DNA from 3 places in the Aliirhizobium sp. YIM B11859 genome. Region 1 is predicted to be linked to each of the others. Evidence: predicted binding sites of a transcription regulator. Region 1 holds the regulator's gene; each other region holds the start of a gene.
The links. Region 1 encodes PhoB, which activates phosphate uptake and scavenging genes when phosphate is short. Its sites were predicted from a motif close to TGTCATNNANCTGTCAT; they were not measured.
Positions count from the first base shown of each region.

Region 2: a site for PhoB is predicted at 5,032-5,048, ahead of AC2GXZ_RS20185 (esterase-like activity of phytase family protein). Genes of this name have one in related genera too.
Region 3: a site for PhoB is predicted at 5,040-5,056, ahead of AC2GXZ_RS03955 (DUF47 domain-containing protein). Genes of this name have one in related genera too.

Region 1 covers NZ_JBXHAY010000002.1:720,447-728,423, reverse strand. The annotation lists gene pstC (phosphate ABC transporter permease subunit PstC) at 1-319, shown strand, start outside; gene pstA (phosphate ABC transporter permease PstA) at 316-1,632, shown strand; gene pstB (phosphate ABC transporter ATP-binding protein PstB) at 1,645-2,460, shown strand; gene phoU (phosphate signaling complex protein PhoU) at 2,508-3,221, shown strand; gene phoB (phosphate regulon transcriptional regulator PhoB) at 3,269-3,952, shown strand; gene AC2GXZ_RS09710 (PACE efflux transporter) at 4,034-4,468, opposite strand; gene AC2GXZ_RS09705 (GcrA family cell cycle regulator) at 4,676-5,212, opposite strand; gene AC2GXZ_RS09700 (acetylornithine transaminase) at 5,655-6,851, shown strand; gene argF (ornithine carbamoyltransferase) at 6,903-7,820, shown strand.
Region 2 covers NZ_JBXHAY010000005.1:151,967-159,943, reverse strand. The annotation lists gene lon (endopeptidase La) at 1-1,145, shown strand, start outside; gene hupB (DNA-binding protein HupB) at 1,337-1,615, shown strand; gene AC2GXZ_RS20195 (autotransporter domain-containing protein) at 2,078-4,144, shown strand; gene AC2GXZ_RS20190 (inorganic diphosphatase) at 4,316-4,924, shown strand; gene AC2GXZ_RS20185 (esterase-like activity of phytase family protein) at 5,098-7,287, shown strand; gene AC2GXZ_RS20180 (metallophosphoesterase family protein) at 7,400-7,977, shown strand, end outside.
Region 3 covers NZ_JBXHAY010000001.1:845,813-853,789, reverse strand. The annotation lists gene AC2GXZ_RS03980 (DUF2333 family protein) at 1-977, opposite strand, end outside; gene AC2GXZ_RS03975 (hypothetical protein) at 1,106-1,930, opposite strand; gene AC2GXZ_RS03970 (pseudoazurin) at 2,079-2,528, opposite strand; gene AC2GXZ_RS03965 (thymidine kinase) at 2,661-3,242, opposite strand; gene AC2GXZ_RS03960 (anion permease) at 3,345-4,349, opposite strand; gene AC2GXZ_RS03955 (DUF47 domain-containing protein) at 4,349-4,993, opposite strand; gene AC2GXZ_RS03950 (NUDIX hydrolase) at 5,109-5,624, shown strand; gene AC2GXZ_RS03945 (SDR family oxidoreductase) at 5,773-6,477, shown strand; gene AC2GXZ_RS03940 (trans-3-hydroxy-L-proline dehydratase) at 6,578-7,609, shown strand; gene AC2GXZ_RS03935 (AraC family transcriptional regulator) at 7,671-7,977, opposite strand, start outside.

The DNA.
Region 1 (7,977 bases):
AACCATCAAGAAGGTCGTCTTGCCGGCGGCTCTGCCGGGCATCGTCGGCGCTCTTTTGATGACCGCGTCGCGTGCCGTCGGTGAAACCATGATCGTCGTGCTGGCCGCCGGTGTTGCCGCCCGCATGCAGCTCAATCCGTTCGAGCCCATGACGACGGTGACGGTCAAGATCGTCAACCAGCTGACGGGCGATCTGGAGTTCACCTCGCCCCAGACGCTTGTGGCCTTCGCGCTCGGCATCACGCTCTTTGTGATCACGCTTTGCCTCAATATCTACGCGCTCTATATCGTGCGCAAATACCGGGAGCAGTACGAATGACCGACGTGGTTTCGATCCCCGCCGGCGCCGCCGCAAGGCCCGCTCGCCGCGATATCGGCATCAAGCGCCGTTATGCTGCAGAACGACGTTTCCGTGCCTATGGCATGCTGGCGCTCGCCTTCGGCATCCTCTTCCTTTTCCTTCTGCTGTGGTCGGTTGTGTCCAAGGGCTATACCGCCTTCCAGCAGACGATGATCACCGTTCCGGTCGAGTTTTCCGAGCAGATCATCGACAAGGATAACGAGCGCGCCAGCAACCCTACCAAATTGATGACGGCGAACTATCCGCTCATCGCCCGCAACGCGGTGGCCAAGGCTCTCGGCGTCGCCGAAAGCGATCGTCAGGGCCTTCGCGCAGTCAGTCAGATGGTTTCCGACGGTGTGCGTGGCGAGCTGCGCGACATGGTCATCGCCAATCCGCAAATCATCGGCACCACCCAGACTGTGTCCTTGCTGGCTGCCGGCGATATCGACTCGGCCTTCAAGGGCCAGATCGATCTCTCGGTCACGGAAAGCAACCGCAAGGTTTCCGACCAGCAGGTCGCCTGGATGAACCAGCTCGCGTCGAGTGGTGCGCTGGCCAAGCATTTCAACACCGGCATCTTCGCCAACGGCAATTCCAGCCGTCCGGAAGCAGCCGGCGTCGGCGTCGCCCTGATCGGCTCCTTCTACATGATGGTGATCGTGCTGGTGCTCGCCCTGCCGATCGGTGTCGCTGCCTCGATCTATCTTGAGGAATTCGCACCGAAAAACCGGTTTACTGACCTGATCGAGGTCAACATCAACAATCTGGCGGCCGTGCCGTCGATTGTCTACGGTCTCCTCGGTCTCGCGGTCTTCATCAACTTCATGGGCCTGCCGCGCTCGGCATCGCTCGTCGGCGGCCTGGTGTTGACGCTGATGACCCTGCCGACAATCATCATCGCCACCCGTGCGGCGCTGAAGGCAGTTCCTCCGTCGATCCGGGCGGCCGCACTTGGCCTTGGCGCGTCGAAGATGCAGACCATCTTCCATCACGTCCTGCCGCTCGCCATGCCAGGCATTCTGACCGGCACGATCATCGGCCTTGCGCATGCGCTCGGCGAAACCGCGCCGCTTCTGCTGATCGGCATGGTGGCCTTCGTCGCCAATTATCCGACGACGCCGCTCGATCCGTCGACCGCGCTGCCGGTGCAGATCTACATGTGGGCAAACGAGGCGGAACGCGCCTTCGTCGAAAGAACCTCGGGAGCAATCATCATCCTGCTCCTGTTCCTGATCGTCATGAACGTGGGTGCAATTCTGTTGCGGCGGCGGTTCGAGCGCCGGTGGTAGGAGATCGACACAATGAATATGTTGTCAGAAGCAGCAGTTGAGAAGGCGCTGGACAAGAAGATGAATGAAGTCGCGTACAAGATGATTGGCAAGGACGTGTCGGTTTATTACGGCGAAAAGCGCGCGCTTTTCGACGTGAACCTCAACGTTCGCGAAAACACGGTCACCGCCCTCATCGGACCTTCCGGCTGCGGCAAGTCGACCTTCCTGCGCACGTTGAACCGCATGAATGACACGATCGAGAGCTGCCGGGTCACCGGCAAGATCACGCTCGATACGGACGATATCTACGACAAGGAAATCGATGTCGTGGAACTGCGTGCCCGTGTCGGCATGGTCTTCCAGAAGCCGAACCCGTTCCCGAAGTCCATCTACGAGAACATTGCCTATGGCCCGCGCATCCATGGCCTTGCCCGCGGCAAGTCCGATATGGACCAGATCGTCGAGGCAAGCCTTCAGCGCGCCGGCCTGTGGACGGAGGTCAAGGATCGTCTGCATGAAGGCGGCACCGGGCTTTCGGGCGGTCAGCAGCAGCGTCTCTGCATTGCGCGTGCCATCGCCGTCTCGCCGGAAGTCATCCTGATGGACGAGCCCTGCTCGGCACTCGATCCGATCGCAACCGCCAAGGTCGAGGAACTGATCCACGAACTGCGCGCCAACTACACGATCGTCATCGTCACGCATTCGATGCAGCAGGCCGCCCGCGTCTCGCAGCGCACCGCCATGTTCCACCTCGGCCAGCTCGTCGAGGAAAACGACACGGACAAGATGTTCACCAATCCGGATGACCAGCGCACCCAGGACTACATCATGGGCCGCTTCGGCTGATTGATCGCCGACGCCTGCTGCCTTTCACGGATCTTAAGGACAAGAAAATGGTATCAAGTCATATCCTGTCGGCCTACGACGAAGAATTGAAATATCTCCGCCGCCGCATCTCCGAGATGGGTGGTCTTGCGGAACAGATGTGCGGCGACGCCGTGCGTGCGCTGGTCAATTCCGACTCCGCGCTTGCACAGAAGGTGATTTCTGACGACGTCATTCTCGATCACGCCGAACGCGAGATCCAGGACAAGGCAATCGTCACGATCGCCAAGCGCCAGCCGATGGCTGCCGACCTGCGCGAAATCATCGGCACGCTGCGTATCGCAGCTGACCTCGAGCGTGTTGGCGATCTCGGAAAGAATACCGCCAAGCGCGTTATCGCCGTGCAGGGAACGGGTGTACCCCGCAAGCTCGCACGCGGCCTGGAGCATCTTTCGGATCTTGCTGCGGTGCAGCTCAAGGATGTGCTGGACGTTTATGCAAGCCGTTCGGCTGAAAAGGCGGAAATCATCAGGCTTCGCGACGAAGAGATCGACGCGATGTACACGTCGCTGTTCCGTGAACTCCTGACCTACATGATGGAAGATCCGCGCAACATCACCACCTGCACGCATCTGCTGTTCTGCGCCAAGAATATCGAGCGCATCGGCGACCACGCGACCAACATCGCTGAAACCATCTACTACATGACGACAGGTGCGCAGCTCGAAGGTGAGCGTCCGAAGGACGACACGTCGAACACGGTCGGCGCCATAGCGGAGTAAGCCCCGATCGGGAGCCGATTGGGGTGATGTGACGGAGCAAATTGAGTATGCAGCCAAGAATAGCGGTCGTGGAAGACGAAGAAGCACTGAGCGTGCTTCTTCGCTATAATCTCGAAGCCGAGGGCTACGAGGTTGAAACGATACTGAGAGGCGACGAGGCCGAGATCCGGCTGCAGGAGCGCACACCCGACCTGCTGATCCTTGACTGGATGTTGCCTGGCGTCTCCGGCATCGAACTTTGCCGGCGACTGCGCATGCGGCCGGAAACCGAGCGGCTTCCGGTCATTATGCTGACGGCCCGGGGCGAGGAAAGCGAGCGGGTCCGTGGTCTTGCGACCGGCGCCGACGACTATGTCGTCAAGCCCTTCTCGACGCCGGAGCTGATGGCGCGGGTCAAGGCAATGCTGCGCCGCGCCAAGCCCGAGGTTCTCTCCAGCGTGCTGCGCTGTGGCGATATCGAGCTTGATCGCGAAACCCACCGCGTCCACCGCAAGAGCCGTGAGGTTCGACTCGGCCCGACGGAATTCCGTCTTCTGGAATTCCTGATGGTGTCGCCGGGCCGCGTCTTCTCCCGTTCGCAGCTTCTGGATGGCGTCTGGGGTCATGACATCTATGTCGACGAACGCACTGTCGACGTCCATGTCGGCCGCCTGCGCAAGGCGCTCAACTTCTCCAACATGCAGGATGTCATCCGCACCGTCCGCGGTGCAGGTTATTCGATGGAATCCTGATCTCCAAATCAGGCCTGCCTTTGTGTTTTCAGCCCGGGCGCGGTCCTCCGCCTCGGGCTGAACTGTTTAGCCGGGCAGTTCTCAGGCCTTCGCTTCCTTCTGCCACTCGGGCAGCGGAAACAGCCGGTCATAAGCGATATTGAAGAAGAACGCATAGACCAGGTAAAACAGGGCGAAGGATATATCCATCACCAGCGCCTGCATCAGGCTGATGCCGAGATACCAGGCGATGAACGGCATCAGCACGATCAACAGGCCGAGCTCGAACAGCACGGCATGCAGAACGCGGAGCGCCAGCCCCTTCTGCGTTCCGCCTCGATATTTCTGCATCAAGTGATCGAAGCCCAGATTGTAGAAATAGTTCCATCCGGTCGCCAGCGTTGCCGAAACAATGCCCACGACACCCACATGCTCCACAGGCAATCCGAATACGAAGGCCGCGAGCGGTGTGAAGATTGCCAGTCCGATGACTTCGAAGCTGATGGCGTGACGGATACGGTCGCCCGTGCTGCGCATGACTTTGACCCCATGGGTTCTGCCGGGTCGTCCCGACGATTGGTACCCATGCTGGGGGAGGCCGTCCTCGCTGGTACATAAATAGGGATTCCGAAGTCAATCAGCAAGCCGGCAGCCGGCAAGGCTGCATTGCAGATGGGACATGTTAGGCCTGGACAAACAAAAAAGCGGGCATCGAGCCCGCTTTTTGGATGTTCGCGTCCTGGATCAGGAGCGGGATGCAGCCCTGCGGCGGTCGTGGACCGGCTGATAGGCGAGCTTGGCGTGATAGTTGCAGTACGGCGACGCATCCGGGGATTCGCAGCCGCAGAAGTGGAACTCATCGGTCAGCGGATCACCGACCGGCCATTTGCAGGTGCGTTCCGTCAGTTCGGTCAGGGCGAGCTTGCGCGAGATCGGAACGACGACGTTGGATGCCGGGCGGTACTGGATTTCCTGTGCCGCGTCGAATTCGATCTCTTCCTTGACAGCCGTTGCACCGACCGGACGGGCAACCGTACGGGTGGCGACGCGGGATGCGAAGTTCGAAGGGCGTGCAGCGGTTGTTGCAGCAGGGCGTTTGGGTGCGCGGTTCGTCGGAACAGTGCCACCGGCTTTCGCGCGGCCCGGCAGATTGAGACGATGAACCTTGCCGATCACAGCGTTGCGGCTCACGCCGCCTAGCTGCGCTGCGATCTGGCTGGCGCTCAGGCCTTCGGCCCAGAGTCTCTTGAGTTTCTCGACGCGCTCGTCCGTCCAGTTCATGCCCGCTCTCCGCCTTTGAACGTTGGTGGCATGCAGAATCCCTCACCAATGTCGCGGAAAACATTCCGCAACAGGCACTATATCTATGCTATTGGTGACTAGTTCCGCCGCATGCAGTCTAGTAATTGATCATTAACCTAGAGGTAGGCAGACTCCGTGACAAGAGTCCCGGGAATCACCGCGAATCGATTTTGGGGTTTGTCCCCAACTTGCTTTGTGGGCGAGTCATTTTTGTCACAGCGATCGGCAGCTCGAAGCCGGGGCTGAAAGAGCGGCCGAAATGCGCCTCGGACCCCCGTATTTTCGCGAGTTTTGTTGACTTTCAAAAGGTGAGTGGCGATAGTGCCGCCGCCGCCCTGTGGGCGGCATTTTGATTTTTTGGAATGTCCTTTGCTGGACGTCTTAAATGTCCTTTGCCGGACACCTTAGGAGTGATGTCGCCATGGCTGAATCTGCGCTTTACGACACTTTTGCCCGGGCTCCTCTGCGCTTCGAGCGCGGTGAGGGCGTATGGCTGGTGACGGACAGCGGCGAGCGATATCTCGATTTCGGTGCAGGCGTTGCGGTTACCTCCTGCGGTCACGCCAACCCTCATCTGGTGGATGCGCTGAAGTCGCAGGCCGAGAAGGTCTGGCATGTCTCGAATCTTTACGAGATTCCGGGTCAGGAGCGCCTCGCAGAGCGGCTGACGGAAGCGACTTTTGCTGACAAGGTGTTCTTCACCAATTCGGGCGCGGAAGCGCTGGAATGCGCCATCAAGACGGCACGCCGTTATCACTTCTCCAAGGGCAATCCCGAGAAATTCCATATCATCACTTTCGAAGGTGCCTTCCACGGCCGGACCATCGCCACGATCGCGGCCGGTGGGCAGGAAAAATACATGGAGGGCTTCGGCCCGAAGGCCCAGGGCTTTGATCAGGTGCCCTTTGGTGACCTTGATGCACTGAACGCGGCGATCAACGAAAACACCGGCGCCCTGCTGATCGAGCCGATCCAGGGGGAGGGCGGTGTACGCCCCGTTCCGAAGGAGTTCATGCGCGAGCTTCGCCGCATCTGCGACGAAAAGGGCCTGCTGCTGATCCTTGATGAAGTGCAGACCGGCGTCGGCCGTACCGGCAAGTTTTTTGCCCATGAGTGGGCCGGCATCACGCCCGACATCATGGCGATTGCCAAGGGTATCGGCGGCGGGTTTCCCTTCGGGGCTTGCCTTGCCACGGCAGAAGCAGCCTCCGGCATGAAACCAGGCATTCACGGCACCACCTATGGCGGCAATCCGCTGGCCATGGCTTGCGGCAATGCGGTGCTCGACATCGTGCTCGCTGAAGGCTTCCTGGAAAATGTCCGTGATGTCGCGCTGGTCTTCCGCCAGGGCCTCGCAGCCCTCAAGGATCGGTTCCCGGCGGTCATCGAGGATATCCGTGGCGAAGGCCTTCTGCTCGGCATCAAGGCCAAGGTGCCCGCCGGTGATCTGATTGCCGGTATGCGCGATGAAAAGACGCTGGCCGTGATGGCCGGCGACAACGTCGTGCGTATCTTGCCGCCACTCGTCGTCACCGCCGAAGAAGCGCGTGAAGGTTTGGCGCGCATCGAGCGGGCCGCGGAAACGCTTTCCGCAGAACAGCTGAAAAGATCCGCTTAAGGGTCAAGGGAGAGGGCGCCTTTTCTGGTTCCCTCGTTAGGGAACCAGGTAATGGCATCACCGAAGCATTTTCTCGATCTCTCCGCCGTTTCGTCGGCCGATCTTCGCACCATTCTCGATGATGCAAAGACGCGCAAACAGGCGACCAAGGCCGGCACGGCAGACAAGCCTCTCGCCGGCAAGATGTTGGCGATGATCTTCGAAAAGCCATCAACCCGAACCCGCGTTTCCTTCGATGTCGGCATGCGCCAGCTCGGCGGCGAGACGCTGTTCCTGTCGGGCACGGAGATGCAGCTTGGTCGCGCCGAGACGATCGGCGATACGGCGAGGGTCCTGTCGCGGTATGTGGATGCGATCATGATCCGCACGACCGATCATTCGCGGCTGATGGAAATGGCCGAGCATGCCACCGTCCCGGTCATCAACGCGCTGACCGACCTCACACATCCCTGCCAGATCATGGCAGACCTGATGACCTTCGAGGAACATCGCGGACCGGTTGCCGGCAAGACGATCGCCTGGACCGGCGACGGCAACAACGTGCTCCATTCGCTGGTCGAGGGATCGGCCCGTTTCGGCTATCGCATGAACATGGCGGTGCCGATGGGGTCCGAGCCTGACGACAAGATCCTCAACTGGGCACGCAACAATGGCGGCAACATCATGCTCAGCCATGATGCGGAAAAGGCCGTGGATGGCGCAGACGTCGTCGTCACCGACACCTGGGTTTCGATGAACCAGGAGCACAAGGCGCGCGGCCACAACATCTTCCAGCCTTACCAGGTCAACGAGGCCTTGATGAAGCGTGCCAATGACGACGCGCTGTTCATGCACTGCCTGCCGGCTCATCGCGGCGAGGAAGTCACCGATGCCGTGATCGATGGTCCCCAGTCGGTCGTCTTCGACGAGGCGGAAAACCGCCTTCACGCCCAGAAGTCCATTCTGGCCTGGTGTTTCGGCGCCGTCTGAGCCGGTTCCTCACCTGATCTTGAATTGAGCGGAAAGCCACACCATTTGTCGGCTTTCCGGCGCGCTGGACGTCTGCCAAAGGCAGCCTCTGGCGCTTCAACACACATTGCCGAGACCTTTTCCGGCGGCCAGCGGTTCCGCTTGGCACGCCGTTTGT
Region 2 (7,977 bases), on a different contig from region 1:
ACGAAATCGACAAGATGGGCTCGGATTTCCGCGGCGATCCGTCGTCTGCCCTGCTCGAAGTGCTCGATCCGGCGCAGAACTCGACCTTCATGGACCACTACCTGGAAGTCGAATACGACCTGTCCGACGTGATGTTCATCACCACGGCGAATACGCTCAACATTCCGGGTCCGCTGATGGACCGCATGGAGATCATCCGCATCGCCGGTTACACGGAAGATGAGAAGCGCGAGATCGCCAAGCGTCACCTTCTGCCGAAGGCGATCAAGGAACATGCCCTGCAGCCGAACGAATTCTCGGTGTCGGACGATGCCCTGATGGCGATCAGCCAGCAATACACCCGCGAAGCCGGTGTTCGCTCTTTCGAGCGCGAGCTGATGAAGCTCGCCCGCAAGGCGGTCACCGAGATCATCAAGGGCAAGACGAAGTCGGTCGCCGTTACGGCTGCCAACATTTCGGATTACCTCGGTGTTCCGCGGTATCGCCATGGTGAAGCCGAGGGCGAGGATCAGGTCGGTGTCGTCACCGGTCTGGCCTGGACGGAAGTCGGCGGCGAGTTGCTGACCATTGAAGGTGTCATGATGCCGGGCAAGGGTCGCATGACCGTGACCGGCAATCTGAAGGACGTGATGAAGGAATCGATCTCGGCCGCGGCATCCTATGTCCGTTCGCGCGCTGTCGATTTCGGCATCGAGCCACCGCGCTTCGACAAGTCGGACATTCACGTCCACGTGCCGGAAGGTGCCACACCGAAGGACGGTCCGTCCGCCGGTGTCGGCATGGCAACCGCGATCGTCTCGATCATGACCGGTATTCCCGTTCGCAAGGACGTGGCGATGACGGGCGAGATCACCCTTCGTGGTCGTGTCCTGCCGATCGGTGGCCTGAAGGAAAAGCTGCTCGCAGCCCTTCGCGGCAACATCAAGACGGTTCTGATCCCGGAAGAAAACGCCAAGGACCTGGCGGAAATTCCGGACAACGTGAAGAACAACATGGAGATCATCCCGGTTTCCCGTATGGGCGAGGTGATCAAGCATGCGCTGGTGCGTCGCCCGGAGCCGATCGAATGGGATGGCACGGTGGAGACGCCGGTCATAGCAACTGTCGAGGGCTCGGAAGACGGGGCGACAACCATCGCCCATTGAGCAGATGCTCGGACGAACCAAGTTTGAATTGTGGAGAAAGCCGGCGAAAGCCGGCTTTTTTTGTGAAAAATGTGCGAAACCCCTTGTTTTTCAGGCGATCTAAGAGCTTTTGGGTTGCCAAGCACCGATGCAAAACTATTGTCGGCGCCGACTAATCGAGTCGTTCCAAAACCGTAGAAAGGGATGGAAACATGAATAAGAACGAGCTGGTTTCCGCAGTTGCCGAAAAGGCTGGCCTCTCCAAGGCTGACGCCGCATCCGCCGTGGACGCAGTATTCGAAACCGTCCAGGGCGAACTGAAGAACGGCGGCGACCTTCGTCTCGCTGGCTTCGGCAGCTTCTCCGTATCGCGTCGCGAGGCCTCCAAGGGCCGCAACCCGTCGACCGGTGCAGAAGTCGATATCCCGGCTCGCAACGTTCCGAAGTTCTCGGCCGGCAAGGGCCTGAAGGACGCTGTGAACGGCAAGTAAGCTGTTCCTGACGGTTTTCCGTCACGGTCTTGAAAACCCCGGATCATCTCCGGGGTTTTTTGTTGCCGATTTTCGGCTTTCCACCGCAGGTGGAACCTCATGGCATCCGGTCAATTGGAGGTCCACACCTGGTGATGCGACCAAGCAACATCCGCATCCGTTTGTTACCATTTGTTAAGAAATCGCCAATCGGCAGTTTTCCAACTGCTTGTCAGATCAAGCGCATCGCGTCCATCTCGTGGGTGGGGGCATAAGCGATTCTTGTTTTAGAAATATGATCATTACTTATATTATTGGGGCATTTCATATTTCGGCATCGCTGACGGCATCCGTCTCAAACCATCAGCGAGTGTTCTAGAAATGTTTCTTAAATCCAGGACGATTTGTCTGCTCGCGAGCTCCGCGCTCGTGGGTATCGTCAGCCTAACTTCCGTAGCGCATGCTGCCAGGGGATCCGATATCTTGGGCCTGAGCAGCGATGGCTCGGTCATGCTCGACTATTCTTATGACGCCGATACGGAAACCTATACGTATCGATTGACGTCGACGTCCACCGGAGAGGTTCAGGTGATCTCCGCACCATCCGGCGCCCGTTCCATCGATGCCGCAGCGCTGAGCGCGGACGGCAAGACGGTGACCGGATATTATGTCACCGCCTCTTACCAGAAAGTCGCCTTTGTCTGGACAGCCGCCGGCGGTTTCGTTGATCTGGGTGTTCTGGATGCAGACACCACCGCTGCTTTCGCACAATCGGTGAGCGGCGACGGCTCGGCCGTTGCAGGTTATGTCAGCATTATGAGCTTCATGACCGAAGGGTTTTATTGGACTGCATCGACCGGCATCGTCGGGCTCGGCACCTTGGGTGGCCAGGACTCTTACGCCTATGCCGTCAGCACCGACGGCAGCACTGTGGTCGGGGAGGCGGATACGCTGGATGAAAGCTATCACGCCTTCATCTGGAAGGCCGCCACCCAAACGATGGAAAACATCGACACCCTCTACGACAGATCCTCCGCCACAAAAGTGAGCGACGACGGATCCGTTGTGGCCGGTTATGGATACGGCACCACCACCACCGGCGTATTCCGCTGGAGCGAAGCGACCGGCATGGTCGATATCGGATCGCTCGGCGGAAGCTATACCAGCCTTGCGGCGATGAGCGGCGACGGAAATGTCCTGGTTGGCAGTTCCTACACGGCAGACAATGCCGAATACCATGCATATCGCTACGCAGCGTCGACTTCGGCCATGACCGACTTGGGCACGCTGGGCGGCACCTATTCCTATGCCAGCAGTGTCAATGCGGACGGTTCGCTGGTGGTGGGCACTGCGGCCGATGCTGACGCTGTGTCTCACGGCTTCGTCTGGAGTGAAGCGACCGGCATGACGACGGTCGAGGAATGGCTGACCGCAAACGGTGCCACGCTTGACGGTGATATGACCACAAGCGCCGATCTTATCTCAGCGGATGGCAGCGTTGTTGTCGGCCAGACCACCAGCGGCTCTACCTATATCGCCCGTGTCGTCGAGACCGAGGATGATGACAGCGGCAATGAATGCACCGCCGACGTCTGCGAGGGTGGCGGAGAAAGCGGCATTATCGATACCGCCAAATATTTCCCCACCGTCGCGGCGGCCAACAACATGATTGTCCAGAGCGGTGTAAACAGCGCCGACACGATCATGTTCGGCGCCCAGGGGGCGCCGATGCGCAATCTTTTGACCGCCGGCCAGCGATCAGTCTGGGGTACGATCGACGGCGGTTATGATGATGGCGACCACGCTGATGGCGGTCTTGCCTTGGGCGACTTCGGCTTTGGTTATGGCATTGCCGAGGGTGTGACTGCGCGTTTCTCGGCAGGTGTCACCTCTACCGACCAGGATCTCGATGCTGGCGGTGACGTGCGCCAGCGCGGCTTCTATCTCTCGCCGGAAGTCTCCGCCGATCTGGGGCAGAACGTCTATATGACGGTCGGCGGCTATTGGGGACGCAGCAGCATCGATAGCCGTCGCGGTTACCTAAGCGGTGCTGTTACCGACTATTCCAACGGCGATACCAATGCAGAAACCTGGGGCGCCAAGATCCGCTTTGACTGGCTGAATGCGGTGACAATCGACGATACGGCGATTACCCCATATCTCGGCCTGTCCTACGCCCATACCCGGGTGGATGGTTTCACGGAAACCGGTGGTTCGTTCCCGGTCAGCTTCGATGGGACCAGTGACCATGCCACGATCGCCCGCCTCGGTGCAGACTTCGTCCACCCACTCAACGATAGTGTCCGGCTGCTGGCCAAAACTGAAATCGATTATCAGTTCGAACACCACGCCGCCGCATCGAGCGGTACCTTGATCGGCATCGGTGACTTCGATCTGGATGGCCAGGACCTCAATCAGTTCTGGGTTCGCGGAGGCCTCGGCGCAGAGTTCGACCTTGGTAAGGGCGTCGCGTCATTCATGGTCAATGCGACGACGAAGGGTCAGGACCCGACGGTCTGGCTGCGGAGCAACTACACCGTCAAGTTCTGATCGCCTCTGTAGGGATGGTCCGTCGAAATGATCGGCATCGATATCGGAAGGGCCCGGCACTGCCGGGCCTTTTCTCTTAACCGCATGGGATGTTCTTAGACGTGGATATTGTCATTGCGCTGTCATCTCACCTGCATAGGTGAAAGGCCTCATCATACCGAAGGGGTCTTTATGAAAACGCTTTTTACCGCCGCCGCCGCACTTGTTCTTACCGCCGGCGTCGCCGCCTCAGCTGACAGCTACGTCTCCTACCTCGACTTCCCGCAGAAGAAGGACGACGGCAAGGAATTCAGCGTTGCCATTGAAATCCCGCAGGGCAGCTTCACCAAATACGAGATCGATGCCGACACCGGCCATCTCGTCGTCGACCGCTACCAGTCCATGCCGGTCATCTATCCGGCCAATTACGGTTCGATCACCAGTTCGCTCGGTGGCGACAATGATCCGCTCGACGCGCTTGTCTATACCCGCGAACCGGTTGTTCCGGGTGCCATCATCAAGGTTCGCCCGATCGGCGTCCTGAAGATGATCGACGGTGGCGAAGTCGACGACAAGATCGTTGCCGTCCCGACCAGCAAGATCGATCCGACCTACGACAACATCAAGGAAATCACCGATCTGCCGCAGGTCGAGCAGGAGCGCCTCCAGGCTTTCTTCCGCGTCTACAAGCAGCTTCCGGCCGGCCGTAAGGCCGTCGAACTGAATGGCTTCGACAATGCCGCCCACGCGGAAGGCGAAGTATCGGAAGCGATCAAGGCCTACGCTGCCAAGAAGAAGTAATTTCGGTCGTTATGACCGAATAGGAGAGGCCGGGCTTTGCCCGGCCTTTTGTTTTGCGACGATCGTCACTGCCTACGGCTTCTGATACAACCAGGAAGGGCCGTCTGTGTCATTCGGCTGTCACGACAATGCCCCAATACCCACTACAGGTTTAAGGGTAGGGGAGAATTGTCATGGCAGTTTCGTTCAAGGTCGCGCTGACAACCGCATTGCTGGCGTCTGTTGCCGTGCCGGCCAGTGCCGAGCAGGTTTTTAACCGCATCGCGTCCTTCCCCGTCGCCAGCAATCTGGCCGATGGCAAGGACAAGCCGACATCTGCAGAGATCATCACGGCGACCAGGGACGGCAATATGCTGATCTATTCCGACGCGCCGGGCGGCACGATCGGCTTCGTCGACATCACCGATGCCAGGGCGCCGAAGGCGGCCGGTTCGCTTGCCATCGACGGCGAGCCGAACTCGGTGGCTGTGGCCGGCTCGAAGGTTCTGGTCACGATCGACCGGACCGAAGACATGACCAAGCCTGCAGGTGCCCTCGGTGTCGTCGATATCGCCTCGAAGAAACTGGAAAACACCTGCGATCTCGCCGGCCAGCCGGATTCCGTCGTGGTGTCGCCGGACGGCACATTCGCCGCCATCGCCATTGAGAACCAGCGCGACGAAGACCTGAACGACGGTGCGCTGCCGCAGCTTCCAGCCGGCGATCTGGTGATCGTGACGCTGAACAACGGTATTCCTGCCTGCGACAGCATCAAGCGCGTCGATGTCACCGGCCTTGCTAAGATCGCTCCGGAAGATCCGGAGCCGGAATTCGTCAACATCAACGCCAATGGCGAGATTGCCCTGACACTGCAGGAAAACAACCACGTCGTCATCATCGACAGCAAGACCGCCAGGGTCACCGGCCATTTCTCCGCCGGCACGGTCGATCTCGACGGCGTTGACACCAAAACCGATGGTTCGCTGAATTTTTCCGGCAAGCTTTCGGCCGTCCCGCGCGAGCCGGATGCGGTTAAATGGCTCGGCACCGATCGTCTCGTTATCGCCAATGAAGGTGACTACAAGGGTGGTTCGCGCGGCTTCACCATCTTTGATCGTTCCGGCAAGGTTCTTTATGACGCCGGTACCTCGCTGGAATATGCGGTTGCCCGTGCGGGCCACTTCCCGGAAAAACGTGCCAAGAACAAGGGTATCGAGCCGGAAGGTATGGAAGCCGCCATCTTTAACGGCCAGCAGTATTTCTTCGTGCTCTCCGAACGCGGTTCGATGATCGCCGTCTACAAGGATACCGGCGCCGAGCCTGAACTCGTGCAGCTGCTCCCGTCGGGCGTGTCGCCGGAAGGTGCTGTCGCAATCCCCGGCCGCAACCTGCTTGCGTCGGCCAACGAAGCCGATCTCGGTGAGGACGGCGGCCCGCGCTCGCATGTGATGATCTATCAAATGGCGGAGGGCGAAAAAGCCTATCCGACGATCGTCTCGAAGGATGTCGACGGCAAGCCGCTCGGCTGGGGCGCTCTGTCGGGCCTCGTCGGTGATGCCGAAAAGGATGGCGTCCTTTATGCCGTCAATGACAGTTTCTACGGCATGCAGCCGTCGATCTACACGATTGACGCGACGAAGAAGCCGGCCGAGATCACCGATGTCGTCCGCATCACCCGCAACGGCCAGCCGGCACAGAAGCTCGATATCGAAGGCATCGCCCTCGATGGCAAGGGCGGCTTCTGGCTAGCATCGGAAGGCGACAGCGCCAAGTTGGTCGGCCACGGCCTTTATAATGTCAACGCCAAGGGCGAGATCAAGGCCGAGATCGGCCTGCCGGCAGAGCTTCTCGCCGGCGAAACGCGCTACGGGCTCGAGGGTGTTACCGCCGTCGGCAAGGGCGATGACCTGACTTTGTGGATGGCCATCCAGCGCGAGTGGAAGGATGACCCGAAGGGGCAGGTCAAACTTCTCTCCTACAAGCCGAAGTCGAAGGAATGGGCTGCTGTCCGTTATCCGCTCGAAAAGGCAGACAAGGGCTGGGTCGGCCTGTCGGAAATCACCGCCAATGGCGACTATCTCTACATTGTCGAGCGCGACAACCTGATCGGCGATGCGGCCAAGCTTAAGAAGCTTTATCGTGTCGCTCTCGCCGACCTGAAGCCGGCAAAGCTCGGCGGCGAACTGCAGCTGGTCAAGAAGGAGGAAATCCACGACTTCCTGCCCGGCCTGAAGAGCGCCACCAACGGTTATGTTCTCGACAAGCTGGAAGGTTTTGCCTTCGATAAATCCGGCAAGGCCTTCATGGTCACCGACAATGACGGTGTCGACGATAGCTCCGGCGAGACGCTGTTCCTGCCCGTCGACCTTAAGGTCACCAACTAGCGACACTTGTCTTCAACAGGAAAAGGCTGGGTGTTCGCACGCCCGGCCTTTTTTATTGCGGCGTGATACCTTAAGTCTGGCGTTCCTGATGTGTTCTGTTCAGACGAGCCTGATGACCTCATTCCGCTTCATCCATGCCGCCGACCTGCATCTTGGCAGTCCCTTTCAGGGGCTGGCGCTCAAGGATGCGGACCTTGCGGATCTTTTCGTCGAGGCCAGCCGCAAGGCATTCTCGGCGCTTGTCGACGAAGCGGTGACGCGAAAGGTCGATTTCTTCATCGTCGCCGGCGACGTCTATGACGGCGACTGGAAGGACAACAAAATCGGCCTATTCTTCAACCGTGAAGTGGCAAGGCTGGAGCGTGCCGGCATTCCGGTCTTTCTGTTGAAGGGCAATCATGACGCCGAAAGCGTCATCACCAAAACCATCATGCTGCCGAAAAATGTCAGCGAATTCCCGACCGCAAAGCCCGGCACCTTCAGGCTCGATCACTTGAAGGTCGCACTTCACGGCCAGGGATTTGCCGAACGTTCTGCAACGGAAAACCTGGCACTCGCCTATCCGAAACCTGAACCCGGCTGGTTCAATATCGGCGTGCTGCATACGTCTCTGACGGGCCGCGAACCGCATGCGCCCTATGCGCCCTGTTCGGTGGAGGATCTGCGGTCGCGCGGTTACGATTACTGGGC
Region 3 (7,977 bases), on a different contig from region 1:
AGATTGCGCTCGCGAATGACCTGCGAGAAGTCGGCACCGGCGCCGGAAAGGATCGCGTAATAGCCGTAAAGCTGCCCGTATGCGAACCAGAAGCGGTCGTCCGCACGGGTGTCGAACCAGCCGCCATTATAGTTCTCCGACCGCTCACGCAGGATCGCCGAAGTGCTGCCGAGATCGTTCGCCACCCGGTCGAGGAACTGCACGAGATTGTCGGAACGGCTGTCGAACAAGGCGGCACAGGTGCTGAGTTCGACGTTGAAATTCCTCAAATTCTTGATCGCAGTTCGATAATAGCTCGGCGTCGGCGTCTTCGGCCCGAACGGGCTCAGGCCGAAATACCAGGAATATTCGTCGAACTGCAAATTGCTGCGGGCATCCTGCAGATTGGTGTTGACGCCTGACGTGCCCCTCACCCGCGCCAGTGTATCGACCAGTTCGACCGCCGTCCGGCGAACCGCCTGGTTCACGCCGCGCTGGAACGATGCCTTGTTGTCAAGGAACGGCGTATGATCCCAGTCAACCCCGAAGAACCCGAGCCTGTAGAGAAGCATGGAGGAAATCCAGGCATTCTGGTTGACGTTCATGTCGGTGAGATCTGCCGCAGCATCGGCGATCGCCGATGTCTGGCACTGTTTCGGCGCAGCAGCAGCCGGGCGGCTTTCCGCTGCGGCCTGCGCCTGCAGGCCGGGTGCCGGCAGTTCCTGTCCGGCCGGAATATTGCGCTCGTTCCAGCGATAGCTGTCGACGAAATTGGGATCGAAACCCCGCCAGACCTGCGTCTGCCAGATGAAATAACCGTAGAATGCGGCAAGCAGGATGAAGAAGACGGCAATCGGCCCCTTCACCCACAAACGCCGCCCGCGATACCAGCCATTCGCGGCCATCAGCGGCCAGACCAGCCAGGCGATCAAGACCCGCAGCCCGCGCCCAATGGCCGCTGCCATGCCTCGAAGAAATCCGGTGATCTGGTGAAGCATCAAGTCCTCCTGAATGCGTATTCGTCCGCGTTGAGATATGGCGTCGACTGCACGAGTACAACAGCCGGCGGACGCAAAGCCGAAGGATCATGGCCGGAAAAATGTCGCAATGCCACCGCCGCGGGTGTTCACGTCGGGGCAAAACGCTCGGCAAAGGCAAAGTCTATCTTTCCGCGGCTGCCCGCCAGCCGCCCGCCGGGCAGGATATCCTTCGCCAGCCGGCCGACAGCCTTGCAAAAATACGGATAGGTTTCGGCTGTGAGCACATGTGCCTCCCGGTCGCGCCGGAAGGAAAGCAGCACGGAATAAAGGTCGAGAAGCCGCTCGACATCGAAAATCAGCTTTTGCAGCAGCAATGTCAGATCGCGCCCCCCAAGGTTCAGCGCGTCGACCACCGAGGCGACGAGGGTTATGACCGCCGGCGGCACATCACGCCCGCCAGCAACGGTCCGCTCAGCCGCGTCCGGCCTGCCCGGAACACCGTCGAGCAATTTTTCGGCTGTCCCGCGTTGGCCCATGACGCTCCGCCGCTGGGCATCGATCCGTCCGGCAAGCCGGTCGGCACGGCCGAGCGATGTCCGCAGCCGCTCGACGCCACCCGATCTGGCTGCCCGCCGCTCCATCCTTTGGCGCATCGTCCGTTTCGACAGAAACCCGAGGATCATGTCGCTTTTCAGCGGCACTTCGCGGCGTTCGAAAAGCGCCCTCTCCTCATCGACAGCCGTTGAAATCGCAGCCACCGCTTGTGCCAGCCCGTCATGAACCGCACGCTGTCGAGCCAGCAGCGCTTTGCGCGCCTGTCCCAGCAGAGCGAGATCGACGGGGGCACCCGTCGGCTGCGCCGCAGTCATCCCTGCAAGCACCGTGACGATGTCCTCGCCCGCAGCTGCCAGGGCTTTCAGTTCGGCATCGAACCTGCTGGCCAGTTCTTCGAAAGATCCGGAAACGCCCATGCCCTGCCTCCGTGCCCAACGGCGGGCACTTCGCAAGGAAATAGGGCCGCTGCGCGATTTAGCGACAGCGGCCCGATAAGAATAACTAGGTGATAAAAAAGGAAATGCTTAGGTAATGAAAAGGGTGTCGTATTGGATTTTATGAAAATCAGAGGCCAAGCTGGGCAATTTCCGCGTCCAGGCGATCCTTGGCCTTTTTCGGCATCTTGGCGGCCTTGACCGCATCGACATTGGCCGGCGTGTCACCGACAATGACCAGGGCCACCATGCCCATGCCGAAATGCGGCGTGCACTTGAAGACATAGGCGCCCGGCTTGTCTACCGTGACCACAAGGTCCTGGCTCATCTTGCCCTTGATGTCGGCAACGCCGTCGGGAACAAGGCCGGCGATGGAGGCGGCATCATGCCCCTTGTCGGCGGCGATGAACTTGATCGTATCACCCGGCGCAGCCTTGACCGCGGCCGGCTCAAACACCATGGCCTGACCGTCGGCGCCCTTGTTGAGCATCTTGATCTCGATCTCGGCGGAAAGCGCCGGCAGTGCAAACAAAGCCGCTCCGGCTGCCACAATGACGGTCTTGAGTATCGTTCTGCTCATCGAATTCTCCTGCAAAGGTTCGCGTTTCAGTCGCGATGACTGCGTTTTAGCGCTGCAGGACTATAAAGCTTTGACATTGGTCAATAGAACGAACTTACCCCGATTTTTTAGGGGATAGCCATCACAGCTGCGTCAGTCGCAACGCATCTGACCTTCCCAGTGGCGCCGGCAGAGCGACACATAACGTTCGTTGCCGCCGACTTCGACCTGCGCGCCCTCGCGGATCACCTCGCCTGCCTCATCGACCCGCACGACCATCGTCGCCTTGCGGCCGCAATGGCAGATCGTCCTTACTTCGCGCAACTCATCGGCGATCGCCAGCAATTCATGCGATCCGGGAAACAGCTTGCCCTGAAAATCAGTTCTCAGGCCGTAGGCCATGACGGGAATGCCGATGTGGTCGCAGACATTCGCAAGCTGCCAGACCTGTTCAGCCGACAGGAACTGGGCCTCGTCGACGAAAACGCAGGCGAGCGGCTCTTCTGCATGCATCTGGGTGATCGTCGCAAGCAGATCGTCACCCGGATTGAACGGAATGGCATCCGATGAAAGACCTATCCGAGACGAGACGCGCCCCATGCCGGCGCGATCGTCGAGCGCAGCGATGAAGATCGCCGTGCGCATGCCGCGCTCGCGGTAGTTATAGGACGCCTGAAGCAACATGGTCGACTTGCCGGCATTCATCGTCGCGTAGTGGAAATAGAGCTTGGCCATGGCAGGCGTTGTCTTACTCCGCGGCGACGAGCGGAAGATGCAGGCGCAGATAACCACAGAATTTTGCGGATGCCCGCGCCCGCCCGCCTGGCAACCTCCCGGTCAGCCGAACAGCGAAGCGATGCTGTAGGTGAGCCAGGAAATCAGCGCCGCCGCCGGCATGGTGACGATCCAGGCGATGACGATATTGCCGGCAAGCCCCCAGCGGACGGCCGAGACACGACGCGCAGCACCAACGCCGACAATGGCTCCGGTGATCGTGTGCGTCGTCGAAACCGGAATGCCGAGCCATGTGGCGCCGAACAGCGTCAACGCTCCACCGGTCTCGGCACAGAACCCCTGCATCGGGTTGAGCCGGGTGATCTTCGATCCCATCGTGTGGACGATCCGCCAGCCGCCGAACAAGGTTCCGAGCGCCATTGCGGACTGGCAGGAAATCACCACCCAGAAGGGCACATAGAAATCCGAACCGAGATGGCCCTGGCTGAACAGCAATATGGCAATGATGCCCATCGTCTTTTGCGCGTCATTACCGCCATGGCCCAGCGAATAGAGCGAGGCAGAGACGAATTGAAGAACGCGGAAGGTCCGGTCGACAGCAAACGGCGTCTGCCGCACGAAAGCCCAGGACACGATCAGCACCAGCACCAGAGCCAGAAAGAAGCCGATCGCCGGCGACATGAAGATTGCCCCAACCGTCTTTAACAGACCGGCCCAGACGATTGAATCGAATCCGACTTTTGCCAATCCCGCCCCGACCAGACCACCGACCAGCGCATGCGAGGAACTGGAGGGAATGCCGAAAATCCAGGTGACGATGTTCCAGACGATCGCGCCGATCAGCGCGGCGAAGATGAGCTGCGGCGAAACGATGCTCGGATCGATAATGCCGGTGCCGAGCGTCTCGGCCACATGCAGGCCGAAGAACATGAAGGCGATGAAGTTGAAGAATGCCGCCCATGCCACCGCATATTGCGGCTTCAGCACGCGGGTTGAGACGATCGTCGCGATCGAATTGGCCGCGTCATGCAATCCGTTGAGGAAATCGAAGAACAAGGCAATGCCGATCAACCCGGCAAGCAGAGGAAAGGCGAGCGACGCATCCATCAGACGTTCTCGATCACGATGCCGCTGATCTCGTTGGCAACGTCCTCGAAGCGGTCGACGACCTTCTCCAGCTCGCCGTAGATCTGGCTGCCGATCATATAGGCCATCGCATTGCCCGAAGCGCCGTGGCGCAGGAAAAGGTCCTTCAGTCCCTGGTCGTGCAGGTCGTCCGAACGGCCCTCGACGCGGGTGACTTCCTCGGCAATCGCGCTCAGGCGCTGCGCATTGGCACCGAGCTTGTCGAGCAACGGCACGGCCTCGGCGACAAGATGTGCCGCCTTGACGACCTCCTCGCCCATCTGTCGCATCAACGGATCGAACTCCGTCTGTTCGAACAGACGGATGGTCTTGACGGTCTTGTGCATCATGTCGATCGCATCATCCATCGACTGGATCAGATCCTTGATGTCACCGCGATCGAACGGCGTGATGAAAGACCGGCGAACGGCAAGAAGAACCTCGCGGGTGATATTGTCGGCTCGATCCTCGAGCGTTACGATCCGCTCACAATTCTTGTCGACGTCTTCGCCGTTCAAAAGATGGCCGAGCGCCTCGGCCGCCTCCACGACTGTCCGGGCGTGCTCGGAAAACATGTCGAAAAACTTGTCTTCACGCGGCATCAATTTCCGGAAAACGCTCATCATGGCCCTGATCCTTGTTGTCGTCCCGCAACCGGAACCGGGCCGGGACTGTCACAAAACTGTCATAAATGCTATCGCCCCGCTGGAATCAACTGTGAAAATCGACATTTAAACCGGCATGAAACCTGTCAAGAAAGACATCCGGCAATCGAGGGACAAGCCGAAAACCCTGCTGCAGCAACTTGCGCAGATGCCGGAAAAGCTGTTTTCCGGCGAATTCCGCCTGCAATATGCAGCCCTGTGTTATCGGCCCGCCGCCGATGGCAACGGCATCGAAGTGCTGGTCATCACTTCGCGCGACAGCGGCCGCTGGGTGATCCCAAAGGGTTGGCCGATGAAGAAGAAAAAGCCGCATCAGGCAGCCGAGATAGAAGCCTGGCAGGAAGCCGGCGTGCGCGGCAAGGCGAAAAAGAAGCCGGTCGGCCGCTACACCTATCTCAAATGGCTGGACAATGGCGACGTTGCGCCCTGCACGGTCGAGGTATTCCCCGTCGAGGTGACGGAGATCGATCAGAAATTCAAGGAACGCGGCCAGCGCCAACTGGCCTGGGTGACGCCGGGCGAAGCGGCGCACCGTGTACGCGAGGTCGAGCTCAAATCGATGATCATCGATTTCAAGCCGAAGAAGAAATAGCCCTGCCTTATCCTGTCCGCGGTTCGCTCCCTCACTCGGGTTTGCGCCGGAACGATTTCCACAAAACGGCTTTGCAGCCCCTCGCGAGCCGGTGTTATGCAGGATGCACGAAATCGATCGGACAAACACAGCACGGAGGAAGCCCAACATGACAACGGAAAAAGTGGCGATCATCACGGCGGGCGGCAGCGGCATGGGTGCTGAGGCGGCACGCCGGCTGGCGGCCGATGGTTTCAAGGTCGCGATCCTGTCGTCCTCGGGCAAGGGCGAGGCACTGGCAGCAGAACTCGGTGGTATCGGCGTGACCGGCTCCAACCAGTCGAACGACGACCTGACGCGGCTGGTCGGAACGACGATGGAAAAATGGGGTCGCATCGACGCGCTGGTCAACAGCGCCGGCCACGGTCCGCGTGCGCAAATCACCGAGATCTCCGACGAGCAATGGCATACCGGCCTCGACGTCTATCTGATGAACGTCATCCGCGCCGTGCGCCTTGTCACCCCGATCATGCAGGCGCAAAAGTCAGGCGCGATCGTCAACATCTCGACCGCCTGGGCCTTCGAGCCGGCTGCCATGTTCCCGACCTCTGCAGTGTTCCGCGCCGGGCTCGCCGCCTACACCAAGATCTACGCAGACACATACGCGGCCGACAATATCCGCATCAACAACGTCCTGCCCGGCTGGATCGACAGCCTGCCGGCAACCGAGGAACGCCGCGACGCGGTGCCGATGCAACGGTACGGAACGAGCGCTGAAATCGCCGCAACGATCGCCTTCCTCGTCTCAGAGGGAGCCGGTTATATCACCGGCCAGAACCTCAAGGTCGACGGCGGCCTCACCCGCTCGCTCTGATCTTGCCGGAAAATGGCGCCTCTCCGCCTGCGCGGGGCGCCGCCCGCCCAGCCGCGATGCGCTGATCGACATTCGACCCCGATATTCCGGAGAAACACTGATGCGTTCATCCAAGATCATTCACATCGTCACCTGCCATGCGGAAGGCGAAGTCGGGGATGTCATCGTCGGCGGGGTCGCTCCACCACCGGGCGAAACAATCTGGGAACAGTCACGTTTCATCGCCAAGGACCAAAGCTTGAGGAATTTCGTCCTCAACGAACCACGCGGCGGGGTCTTCCGCCACGTCAACTTGCTCGTGCCGCCGAAAAATCCGAAAGCCCAGATGGGCTGGATCATCATGGAGCCGGAGGACACGCCTCCCATGTCGGGCTCGAACTCGATCTGCGTTGCAACCGTCCTGCTCGACAGCGGCATCATTCCGATGACCGAGCCGGTGACGAAAATGGTCCTCGAAGCCCCGGCGGGTCTGGTTGAAGTCGAGGCCGAGTGCCGCAACGGCAAGGCCGAGTGGATCACCGTCACCAACGTCAAGAGTTTCGCCCAGAAGCTCGGCGCATCCCTCGACGTTCCAGGCCTCGGCACCATCACCGTCGACACGGCCTATGGCGGTGACAGTTTTGTTGTCGTCGATCCGGTCGAGATCGGCATTGATCTCATTCCCGAAAACGCTCGCCTGATTGCCGAAACCGGCATCAGGATCACCAATGAAGCCAACCGCCAACTCGGTTTTTCCCACCCGGAACAGGAGGGATGGAACCATATTTCCTTCTGTCTCTTTGCAGGAAAGCCCTATCGCGAAAACGGCGAACTTCTGGCCAGATCCGTCGTCGCCATCCAGCCCGGCAAGATCGACCGCTCACCGACCGGCACCGCCGTTTCGGCCCGCATGGCGCTCCTCAACGCCCGTGGTGAACTGAAAAAGGGCGACAGCCTGACCGGTATTTCCATCATCGACACGCGCTTCGTCGGCCGGATCGTCGAGGAGACCACGATCGCGGGAGAAAAGGCCATCATCCCCTCGATCACCGGCCGGGCATGGATCAGCGGCACGTCACAGCTGATGCTCGATCCGTCGGATCCCTTCCCCGGCGGTTACAGGCTTTCCGACACCTGGCCGATGCTCAAATAGACGCCCTGCGTCATCCTGCTGGAGAAAGGACGCCGAAGCCGGGTCGGCAAGGCCGTCCGTTTCACCCGGCCTCGCCGAGATGCTCGCGGACCCATGCGATTTCGTCCGAGGCGGTGCGGCCGAAATGGCGTTTGAAATCCCTGGCGAAATGGGCCGGGCTGGCATAACCGACGGACATGGCGACCTCAGCGATCGTGGCCTTGCGCGCGATCCGCAGCCGCGCCTCATGCAGCCGCATCGCCTTGATATATTGCACCGGGCTGTTTCCGGTCAGCTCCCGAAAATGAGCGTGATAGGATGGCACGCTCATGCCGGCATCCCGCGCGAGATCGGTGACCGAAATGCCGGTCGTGTAGTTTTCCCGTAGA